DNA from 3 places in the Mucilaginibacter mali genome. Region 3 is predicted to be linked to each of the others. Evidence: riboswitches for the same ligand, from Rfam matches in the RefSeq annotation. Region 3 holds a riboswitch; each other region holds the start of a gene.
What was found. A riboswitch is a leader RNA that binds a small molecule or an ion and turns the genes downstream of it on or off. The one in region 3 is predicted to bind S-adenosylmethionine.
Positions count from the first base shown of each region.

Region 1: another riboswitch for S-adenosylmethionine. It lies ahead of HQ865_RS09385 (homoserine O-acetyltransferase family protein); the one in region 3 lies ahead of metH (methionine synthase).
Region 2: another riboswitch for S-adenosylmethionine. It lies ahead of HQ865_RS03905 (peroxiredoxin); the one in region 3 lies ahead of metH (methionine synthase).

Region 1 covers NZ_CP054139.1:2,230,184-2,233,463, forward strand. The annotation lists gene HQ865_RS09380 (trans-sulfuration enzyme family protein) at 1-853, shown strand, start outside; SAM riboswitch class I at 1,032-1,143, shown strand; gene HQ865_RS09385 (homoserine O-acetyltransferase family protein) at 1,387-2,439, shown strand; gene HQ865_RS09390 (homoserine dehydrogenase) at 2,448-3,280, shown strand, end outside.
Region 2 covers NZ_CP054139.1:898,793-902,072, forward strand. The annotation lists gene HQ865_RS03890 (RNA polymerase sigma factor) at 1-43, opposite strand, end outside; gene HQ865_RS03895 (helix-turn-helix domain-containing protein) at 516-752, shown strand; gene HQ865_RS03900 (hypothetical protein) at 854-1,267, shown strand; SAM riboswitch class I at 1,474-1,592, shown strand; gene HQ865_RS03905 (peroxiredoxin) at 1,767-2,402, shown strand; tRNA gene HQ865_RS03910 (tRNA-Cys) at 2,648-2,718, shown strand; gene HQ865_RS03915 (peroxiredoxin family protein) at 2,949-3,280, shown strand, end outside.
Region 3 covers NZ_CP054139.1:4,737,959-4,741,238, reverse strand. The annotation lists gene HQ865_RS20015 (hypothetical protein) at 1-1,072, shown strand, start outside; gene HQ865_RS20010 (DUF2752 domain-containing protein) at 1,084-1,383, opposite strand; SAM riboswitch class I at 1,467-1,575, shown strand; gene metH (methionine synthase) at 1,759-3,280, shown strand, end outside.

The DNA of each region.
Region 1 (3,280 bases), 2.5 Mb from region 3:
TACGCATATTATTGGGCCTGATGATATGTATCATGGTTTGCGCAACCAGATCAAATCATTGTTTGCCGGAATACTTGAGTTTGATTTTATTGATGTGAATGATGAAGCGGTGCTGAAGGCGCACATCAAATCAAATACAGGATTGATCTGGGTAGAAACGCCTTCGAACCCTTTATTAAAGGTAACCGATATTAAAAATGTAATTGCTATTGCCAGGCAGCATGATATTAAAGTAGTGTGCGATAATACATTCGCTACGCCGATATTCCAGCAGCCGTTGAGCTTGGGAGCCGACCTGGTGATGCATTCATCAACCAAATACTTCGGCGGGCATAGCGACCTGATGGGCGGCGCGTTGATCACTCCCGAAAATAATGAATGGTGGCAGCGTATCCGCCAGGTGCAGGAAATGGGCGGCGCTATCCCCTCGCCCATGGATTGTTATTATTTGGTGCGCAGCTTAAAGACTTTGCCTTACCGGATGAAAGGCCATGAGCACAATGCTAACTTGCTAACCCGGTTTTTAGAAAAGCACCCCAATGTAGAAAGCGTGATGTATCCGGGCTTGGCTTCACATCCACAGCATGAGGTTGCTAAATCGCAGATGCTGGGCTTCGGGGCGATGTTCTCGTTCTGTGTAAAAGGCGGTGCTGATGAAGCTAAAAAGGTATTATCCAAACTGAAATTGTTTACCATAGCCACCAGTTTGGGCGGTGTGGAAAGCCTGATAGAACACCGTGCATCGGTTGAAGGGCCGGATACTAAAACACCGCATAATTTATTGCGGGTGTCGATCGGTTTAGAACACATTGATGATTTGATCGAGGATATGGAGCAGGCGCTTGCTTTTTAGGCAAAAGGATAAAGGTAAAAAGGCGAAAGGTCAAAATTTGCGAACCTTTATCCTTTCGCCTTTTACCTTTATCCTTGAAATAAAAATAAAATTTGGCAGATAAGTAATTATCATCCTATATTTGGAACATTATTTGGTAGTGATACCAAAATCAAATCAAACCCCTCAAAAAGGTTTCGATTTATAAAGAAGCGGCGAGAGATCAGGCTCAGAGACCCGCTGGCAACCCTCCAGGGTGGAGAAGGTGCCAAATCCTGGCCCGGTGAATGGATCATCGGGGGATATAAATTAATAACCATGAAAAGTCTGATTATTATCCAACAAAACTCTTCTGATACGCAAACGCGTACCTGCTCAATTTGCCATACCCCTAACCGCGGTATGCGAATTTGTTGTTGCTGTTGCTAAGCAATACACGTTCCCTCAGTATTAATTATCGCGAACACGTGTATAGCTTTTAATAGCTTAATTCGCTATTTATCAATTAATTATCAATTTATTTCAGATCACACAATGCCGTCGAAGCATTAAACATGAATACACAAATATTTAAATACAATAAACCCTTCGAACTGGAATCGGGCAAGCACCTGCCCGAACTGGAGATTGGTTTTCATACCTACGGGACCCTTAACCGCGATGCCAGTAACGTAGTTTGGGTGTGCCACGCGCTCACAGCAAATTCGGATGTACTGGATTGGTGGAAAGGGCTTTTTGGCGATGGCTTTTATTTTAATCCCGATGAGCATTTCATCGTATGCGCTAATATCCTGGGTTCGGCTTATGGCACTACCAATCCTTTAAGCGTTAACCCTGCGACAAGTCAGCCCTATTACCTTACATTTCCTGATTATACCATCCGCGACATTGTAAAGGCACACCGTTTACTGGCCGATCATTTGGGCATTAATCAAATAGAGATATTGTTGGGCGGCTCCTTAGGCGGGCAGCAGGCTTTGGAATGGAGCATTATGGAGCCCTCGCGCATCCGCAACCTGATACTGATTGCCAGTAACGCCCGGCATTCACCATGGGGCATCGCCTTTAACGAGTCGCAACGCATGGCTTTAAGCGCGGATAGTACCTTATATGATAATACCCCCGATGGTGGTAGCAAAGGATTGAAGGCTGCCCGCAGCATCGCCCTCCTATCGTACCGTAACCATAAAACGTATAACCTTACCCAGCAGGAACAAACGGACGAGCTGCATAATTACCGCGCGGCCAGCTACCAAAACTATCAGGGCCAGAAACTGGTGAACAGATTTAATGCCTACAGTTATTGGTATTTAACCAGGGTGATGGATTCGCACAATGCAGGCCGCGGCAGGCATGGCGTTGAAGCGGCACTGGCTACCATTACGGCACGAACGCTGGTGATCGGTATTAAGTCAGACGTGTTATTCCCTATCGAGGAGCAGCAATACCTGTTCAGACAGATCCCAAAGGCGGCTTTGGCCGAAATGGATTCGTTTTACGGGCATGATGGGTTCCTGATCGACACCGAATTATTAACCAATATTATTTCATCCTTTTTTAAAACAGACGTAAAAGGCAAGATCATCGACTTGCAGCAAACCGCATAAATATAAAAATGAGCAAAAAACTAAAGATCGGACTTTTTGGCTTTGGCGTAGTGGGCCAGGGCTTGTATGATATCATCCGCACTAAAAACCTGAATATCGAAATTGTTAAAATAGCAATCAAAGACCCTGCGAAAACACGTTCGCTGCCGGCCGAATTATTCACTACCGACCGGGACGAACTGCTGAACAACCCGGAGATCAATACCATTGTAGAGCTGATCAACGATACTGAAGCAGCATACCACATTGTATCCACCGCTTTAAAAACCGGGAAAAATGTGGTATCGTCCAGCAAAAAGATGGTGGCCCTGTACCTGCAGGAACTGATTGACCTGCAACATGAGCATGGCACATCGCTGCTATACGAGGGCGCAGTATGCGGCAGTATCCCTATTATCCGTAACCTGGAAGAATATTATGATAATGAGTTGCTGCACTCTATCAGTGGTATCTTTAATGGTTCGTCCAATTATATCTTATCAAAGGGATATAACGACAACATAGACTACGACAGCGCTTTGAAACTGGCGCAGGATCTTGGCTTTGCCGAAACCGACCCTACTATGGACGTGGGTGGTTTTGATGCCAAATTTAAACTGGTTATTGCTGCAACCCACGCTTACGGGGTAATTGTAAAACCCGAGGATGTATTGAACGTTGGCATCCAAAACCTGGCCGCGCGCGATCTGCAATATGCCCGTGAAAAGAAATTGAAGATAAAACTGGTGCCGGTCGCCAAAAAACTGGATGAGGAGAACGTAACCATGTTTGTGCTGCCTAAGTTTGTGCACGAGAACGAGTTTCTGTACAATGTAGATTACGAGTACAATTGTGTAACCGT
Region 2 (3,280 bases), 2.2 Mb from region 3:
CCTTCACCTTTAGCATGATCGCATTGTCGGTCAGCTTATCCAATGCGTGTGATGTTAGTATAGTTAATCATATATTATATGCCTGTAAACTCCGGCTAAAAAAAATGGTTACAGGAAAATTAAGAAAAAAATATCTGAACCATGATTAAACAGATTTTTAAGATGACAAGATAGGGGACCTGGAGTTGGGGATGCACAGTGATTGTTCAAATTCTTTTAAAATGTCCTGAATCCTGAAAATCTGTTTAATCCCGGTTCTGACAATTCCGCGTTAGCGATAGAAGCGGATACCGGCCCTGTGGCTAAAGCCTGTGCAGTATGAGCGGATAGCGCGGGCCGCAGGCAACGCCATAAATATATTATGATAATAAATTGTGGCCCGATAAAATATCGGTTTTGACGTTTAATGGGTCTTATTATTTGTATAAACACCGTTACAATAGCTATTTAATAAGTATTTTATAAAACAAGTAATAAATATGCGCTGTTGCTTTAACATAATAATTTTCAACCTTATGAAACAACAGGAAGAACACGATCATGATAAAACCGTCAGACGGTTACTTGATAAAGTTAGGCATTACCGCAAGCTAAATAAACTGACACAGGGGCACCTTGCCCGGCATTTGCGCATATCGCAAAACGCTTACAGTAAGCTTGAGCGCGGTATTAGCGAACTTACTATTTACAAGCTACTGGTTATTATGCAGATACTGGGCATCAGTATTTTTGAATTGCTGGAGAAGCATTAAATACTCAAGCTAAGGGGAACTGCCGGTATATTATTAATTGTATTGGCGGTATATGGTTAATATCAAATATTACTATATTTGATATTAACCAACCCTTAATTATGAAAGCAATTTGTACCCTCATCCTCGCTGCCGCCGCGCTGTCGATAACAGCCTGCCGCAACCCGCAAACCGAAGCGTCGAACAAAAAAATAACTGCTTACCCCGATAACAGCACCAAATACAAACAAGCCCTGATAGCCGAACTGAAGGCACATCCCGAGGGTTTTACCTATACGTTTAGAGGTTATACCAAAAAAGCGAATGCCGAATATATGTCGGTACGCATTAAACGCGGAAGTTTTGATAATGTGGAAGAAGTTTTGGTAAACAAATGGAACAAGCTGGATGGCATCCGCCGGACAAAAGGCCTGGGTTATCGCGCCGCCGAATTAAAGGGACTTAAACTTGACCTGGTAAGCACCGGTAACGAGCAGTGCTTTGTTTATGAGGATTTGGATAGGATAGTTGACTAAGACCGCTGATGTGCGCTGATTATTTGATTTCGCTGATTTTTTGAAAAATTAGATAATCAATGAAATCAAAACAATCATCTAAAAATCAGCGGTCAATTTTCTGTCTGATAATCAACCTATTTCAAATAAATTCTACTAAATCTATAGATTTTATTTGCTATTTTAATTATTGCCCTTATATTTGTTGCCATAATCGTTCTTTTATTTACTTATCCAGAAAGACTGAGGGAAAGGCCCGAAGACGTCTTGGCAACCTGTACCGCCTTTATCGGCCGTAACAAGGTGCTAATTCCTGCTCCGTTACCAAAACGGGGAAAGATAAGCGAGTGAACAAACACAACCATTGCTACGGTTTCTCTCCCTTTCGGTTTTCGCGGATAAGCGATGCATAAAACAATAATTTTAAGATAACAATTAATCGGCCTGTATTAGTTAGTTTTGAGTTGATAACCACGAAACTTTTAAATACATCCGATCACAAATTTTAAAAACGAAAAACATGAGTTTACGATTAGGCGACGATGCGCCAAACTTTAAAGCACAAACCAGCCAGGGCGAAATTGATTTCTACGAATTTTTAGGCGACGGCTGGGGCGTACTGTTCAGTCACCCTGCCGATTATACCCCGGTGTGCACTACCGAACTGGGCCGCACCGCCGCACTGAAAGAAGAATTTGCCAAGCGCAACGTGAAAGTAGCGGCACTGAGTGTAGATTCGGTAGAATCGCACCACGGATGGATCAGCGATATCAACGAAACGCAAGGCGTTGAAGTAACCTTCCCCATTATAGCCGACGAAGACCGCAAGATTGCCGAGGCTTACGATATGATCCACCCGAATGCTTCGCTGAACGCTACGGTGCGCTCGCTGTTCATCATAGGTCCGGATAAAAAGATCAAGCTGATCATTACTTATCCAGCATCTACCGGCCGTAACTTTAACGAGATATTGCGTGTGATCGACTCGCTGCAACTGACCGCCTACCACAGCGTAGCCACTCCGGCCGATTGGAAAGACGGCGAGGATGTAGTAGTGCTGCCCTCTATCAAAACCGAGGATATCCCTGATAAGTTCCCGAAAGGGCATAAAGTGGTGAAGCCATATTTAAGGACAACACCGCAGCCGAATAAGTAATACCCCTCCCGGCCTCCCCGAGGGGGAGGAGTTGGGAAAGAAATACAGGCCTCTCTAAATAAAAGTAAAACTGTGCAAGGTTTTAAAGTCTCCCCCCTCGGGGGAGATTTAGAGGGGGAGATTTCCTCAAAAAGTAAAACTGTGCAAGGTTTTATTAATGAGGGAGATAAACGATACCCGGCCCCGAGCGATAAAAGGTAAAACTGTGCAAGGTTTTATGCAGCCCCGAAAGGGGCGGGGCATATGGTCAGATGGCCGAGTGGTGAGGCGGAGGTTAGCAAAACCTTTTACGGTGGTTCAACTCCATCTCTGACCTCGAAGCTTAAATCCCGAAAACACTTATTGTTTTTTGAATTTAATAGCGAGGAAAGAAAATTTAAATAAATACTATAAAATCTATAGATATTATATACATTTGAAATAATGCACCAGAACATGAAATATTTTAACATCATTTATGGTTCAGCCCGATGTTGTAGCCCGGCTGAAATTGAATCATAAAGACGCCGCGAGGCAACCTGTTCACCATTAAGTAAAAATATCATCATGTTAGCTACAACTATAAACAATACCAAATATCCTTTTTTCGATCTGTCTGAAATTATCCCCGAGCGCGATCTGGGCTTTAGAGCCTATAAGCCGTTGAAGCCGGTCCGCAACGGCAATTACCTGCCCGGTTTTACCCTGCAGGCAGCCTATACCCGCTGGCAACACTTTTTTAATGGTGCCGAAACACATGGCGCCTTGCTATTGCGCCAGCTACTGAGCAAACCGCTGGTCATCAGTTTTTACTCGCCCCAATGGCGGCAACATGGTTTGGAGCAATTGAAACAATTGAACGCTATCCAATCAGAAATAAAAGCCAGCGGTGGCAACCT
Region 3 (3,280 bases):
CGCATCCAACAATAGCCGCAATGGCCCGATGGGCGAATCGCTAAACGCGGCCACCGCGATGTTTACCGACGCATTTAAGAAATACAGTATCGACGAGCGGCAGGTTTACCTTGCCGGTTTCTCGGGTGGGGCAAGGGTGGCAACTACCATAGGGCTGCAATCCGGCGGTATAACAGGTATAATTGCCTGTAGTGCGGGTTTCAGCGAGCCCATCCCCAAAGCAAAATTGCCATGGACTCTGGCTGCCATCGCAGGTAACCAGGATTTTAACTATGTAGAGTTGCAGCAGGTTGTGCAAACCTTGCAATCAAGCGGGAGTGTTAGTGCTTTGCAAATGTTCGCTGGCCCTCACCGCTGGCCGCCGGTTGATGTTTTTATGAGCGCGTTGTTATGGTCGCTCCTCCAACATCAAAAACAAAGCAATGAAGATAAGATCGTACAATACAGGGCCTTGATAGATGGCCTTATCGGGCAAAACATTTCGGTAGCTACTAAGGCAAACTTGTACCGGCAGTATCTCAGCATAAAACAAGATGCAGATTATGCTGAAAAGCTGAAAGCACTGGAAACATCTGCCGGCTACCGGGATGAGCTGGCACAGGAAAAGCAATTGATGATCAAGGAAAATGCCTGTCAGCAAAAGATTGCCGAAGCTTTTCAGCAGATCATCACCGCGAATACCACCGCCATAAAAACCAAAGGCTGGTGGAAAAACGAGTTAGCATCGCTTAACAAAATGCTGCTATCACACCTACCGGCCGATAGCAATTATGTGGCCCGACAAAAAGCGTTCATCATAGCTAACGCCGCCGAAAGCTTTGGCAATTATTACAGCGCGAAACGGTATGATACTGCGGCTGAGTTGCTGACAGTATCTGAAGTCTTCGAACCCGAAAACCCTCTGGTATACTATCGCCATGCCTTACTGGTTGCCGCCGATAAAGACGAAAGCGGTACGCTTTATTACCTCAAGCAAGCTATCAGCCATAACTTCTCCAAACAACCATTGCGGACGGAGCCGGCGTTTGGATTTTTAAGGGATAATAAGAAATTCCAGTCGCTGGTTTACTGAAAAGGATTGGGTTATGTATACTCTTTGTACCGGGTAACCGATAAAGTAACTATCCGGTAAAGCAATACCGCCAAAGCTGGTATCCCCAACCAATGCGCATGCCACGATGCGGCAATATTGCCATGAAAAAGATAAGCTATCGCGTGGCCGATCCCACAGCCGGGGCACCAGGTAAAGCCCATTAATCGCAGTGGACACAGCACAAAATGAGTTTGCGTTGGGTCGCTAAAGCCGAGAGCGATGAGTGCGGCTACCCAAAACAGGAGTTCGATATTTGAGCGAATGAGTTTCAATAGTTCAAATATCTGCAATTAATTTATCATAGTAGTATCAGCTTAGTAATACCCCTGCTAATTCCATTTGCAATTGATAAGTTTATTGCGCAATTTTGCACTGCTTATAGAGAAAGACGGAGGGATTAGACCCTGCGATGTCTTAGCAACCTGTGCTAACAAGGTGCTAAATTCTACTCAAGCCCCTTAAGGCTGCGGGAAAGATAAGCGAAGGTCAAAGTACTACCCGACTTTTCGATATAAGCCGCTTTATAGATGTGAGATATTAGATATGAGATTTGAGACCATTTTGGGTGTCTGTTCCCATATATCTGATATCTCCGTAACTGTTAAGATGCTGCATCTGGGTGTGAAATGTCTCACATCTCAAATCTCGCATCTCATATCTCAACAATGGATATTAGAAAAGAATTAGAGAAACGCATCCTGGTGATAGACGGGGCCATGGGTACCATGATACAGCGGTACAACCTTACGGAAGAAGACTTCCGTGGGGAGCGCTTCCGCGACCATAAGTCTGATTTAAAAGGCAATAACGACCTGCTGAACCTGACGCGCCCGGATGTGATCAAAGCCATCCATAAAGAATACCTTGATGCCGGTGCCGATATCATCGAGACCAACACATTCAGCACGCAGGTAATTTCGCTGGCCGACTACCACATGGAAGAACTGGCTTACGAGATGAGCTACGAGGGTGCCCGCATTGCCCGCGAAGTGGTGGACGAATACAATCAACTTACGCCCGAAAAGCCGCGCTTTGTGGCTGGTGCTGTTGGGCCAACGAACCGTACCGCGTCGCTATCGCCCGATGTTAACGACCCAGGCTATCGTGCCGTTAACTTTGATATTTTAGCCGATGCCTATTACGACCAGATCCGCGGATTGGTGGATGGCGGATCGGACCTTTTACTGATCGAAACTATTTTTGATACCCTTAACGCAAAGGCTGCCCTGTTTGCTGCCAAACGTTATTTTGATGAATTAAGAGCTAACCCGGAATTAAGGAAGTCTCTCCCTTCCGGGGAGAGATTTAGAGAGGGGTCGGGCTTGCCATTGATGATATCGGGTACCATTACCGATGCATCTGGCCGTACCTTATCAGGCCAGACGGTCGAGGCTTTTTGGGATTCGGTACAGCATGCCAACCTGCTTTCGGTAGGTTTGAACTGTGCGCTGGGTGCTAAAGAAATGCGCCCTCACCTGGAAGAGCTGGCACACAAAGCCGATGTTTTTGTATCGGCCTACCCTAATGCCGGTTTGCCAAACGAGTTTGGCCAGTACGACGAAGTTCCGCACGAGACCGCGCACCTGGTAGAAGATTTTATGCTGAACGGGATGGTGAATATCGTAGGCGGTTGCTGCGGTACCACGCCCGACCATATCCGTGCCATTGCCGAAAAAGCCGCCAATGTAAAACCCCGCAAGCGCCCTGAGATAGCGCCCTACATGCGCCTGAGCGGTCTGGAAGCCGTTACCATTACGCCCGAAACCAATTTTGTGAACGTGGGTGAGCGTACCAATATCACCGGGTCGCCAAAATTCAGTAAGCTGATACTGGCCGAGGATTACGAGGGCGCCTTAACCGTTGCCCGCCAGCAGGTAGAAGGCGGCGCGCAGGTGATAGACGTGAATATGGACGAAGGCATGATCGATTCGGAAGCGACCATGACCAAGTTCCTGAACCTGCTGGCATCCGAGCCGGATATCGCCAAGTTGCCTATCATGGTCGATTCATCAAAATGGACGGTGATAGAAGCGGGTTTGAAATGCTTGCAGGGGAAAGGTATCGTGAACTCCATCTCGCTGAAAGAGGGCGAGGATAAATTTAAAGAATACGCCCGCAAGATATTAAGCTACGGCGCGGCCACCGTGGTAATGGCCTTTGATGAACAAGGCCAGGCCGATAGCTTTG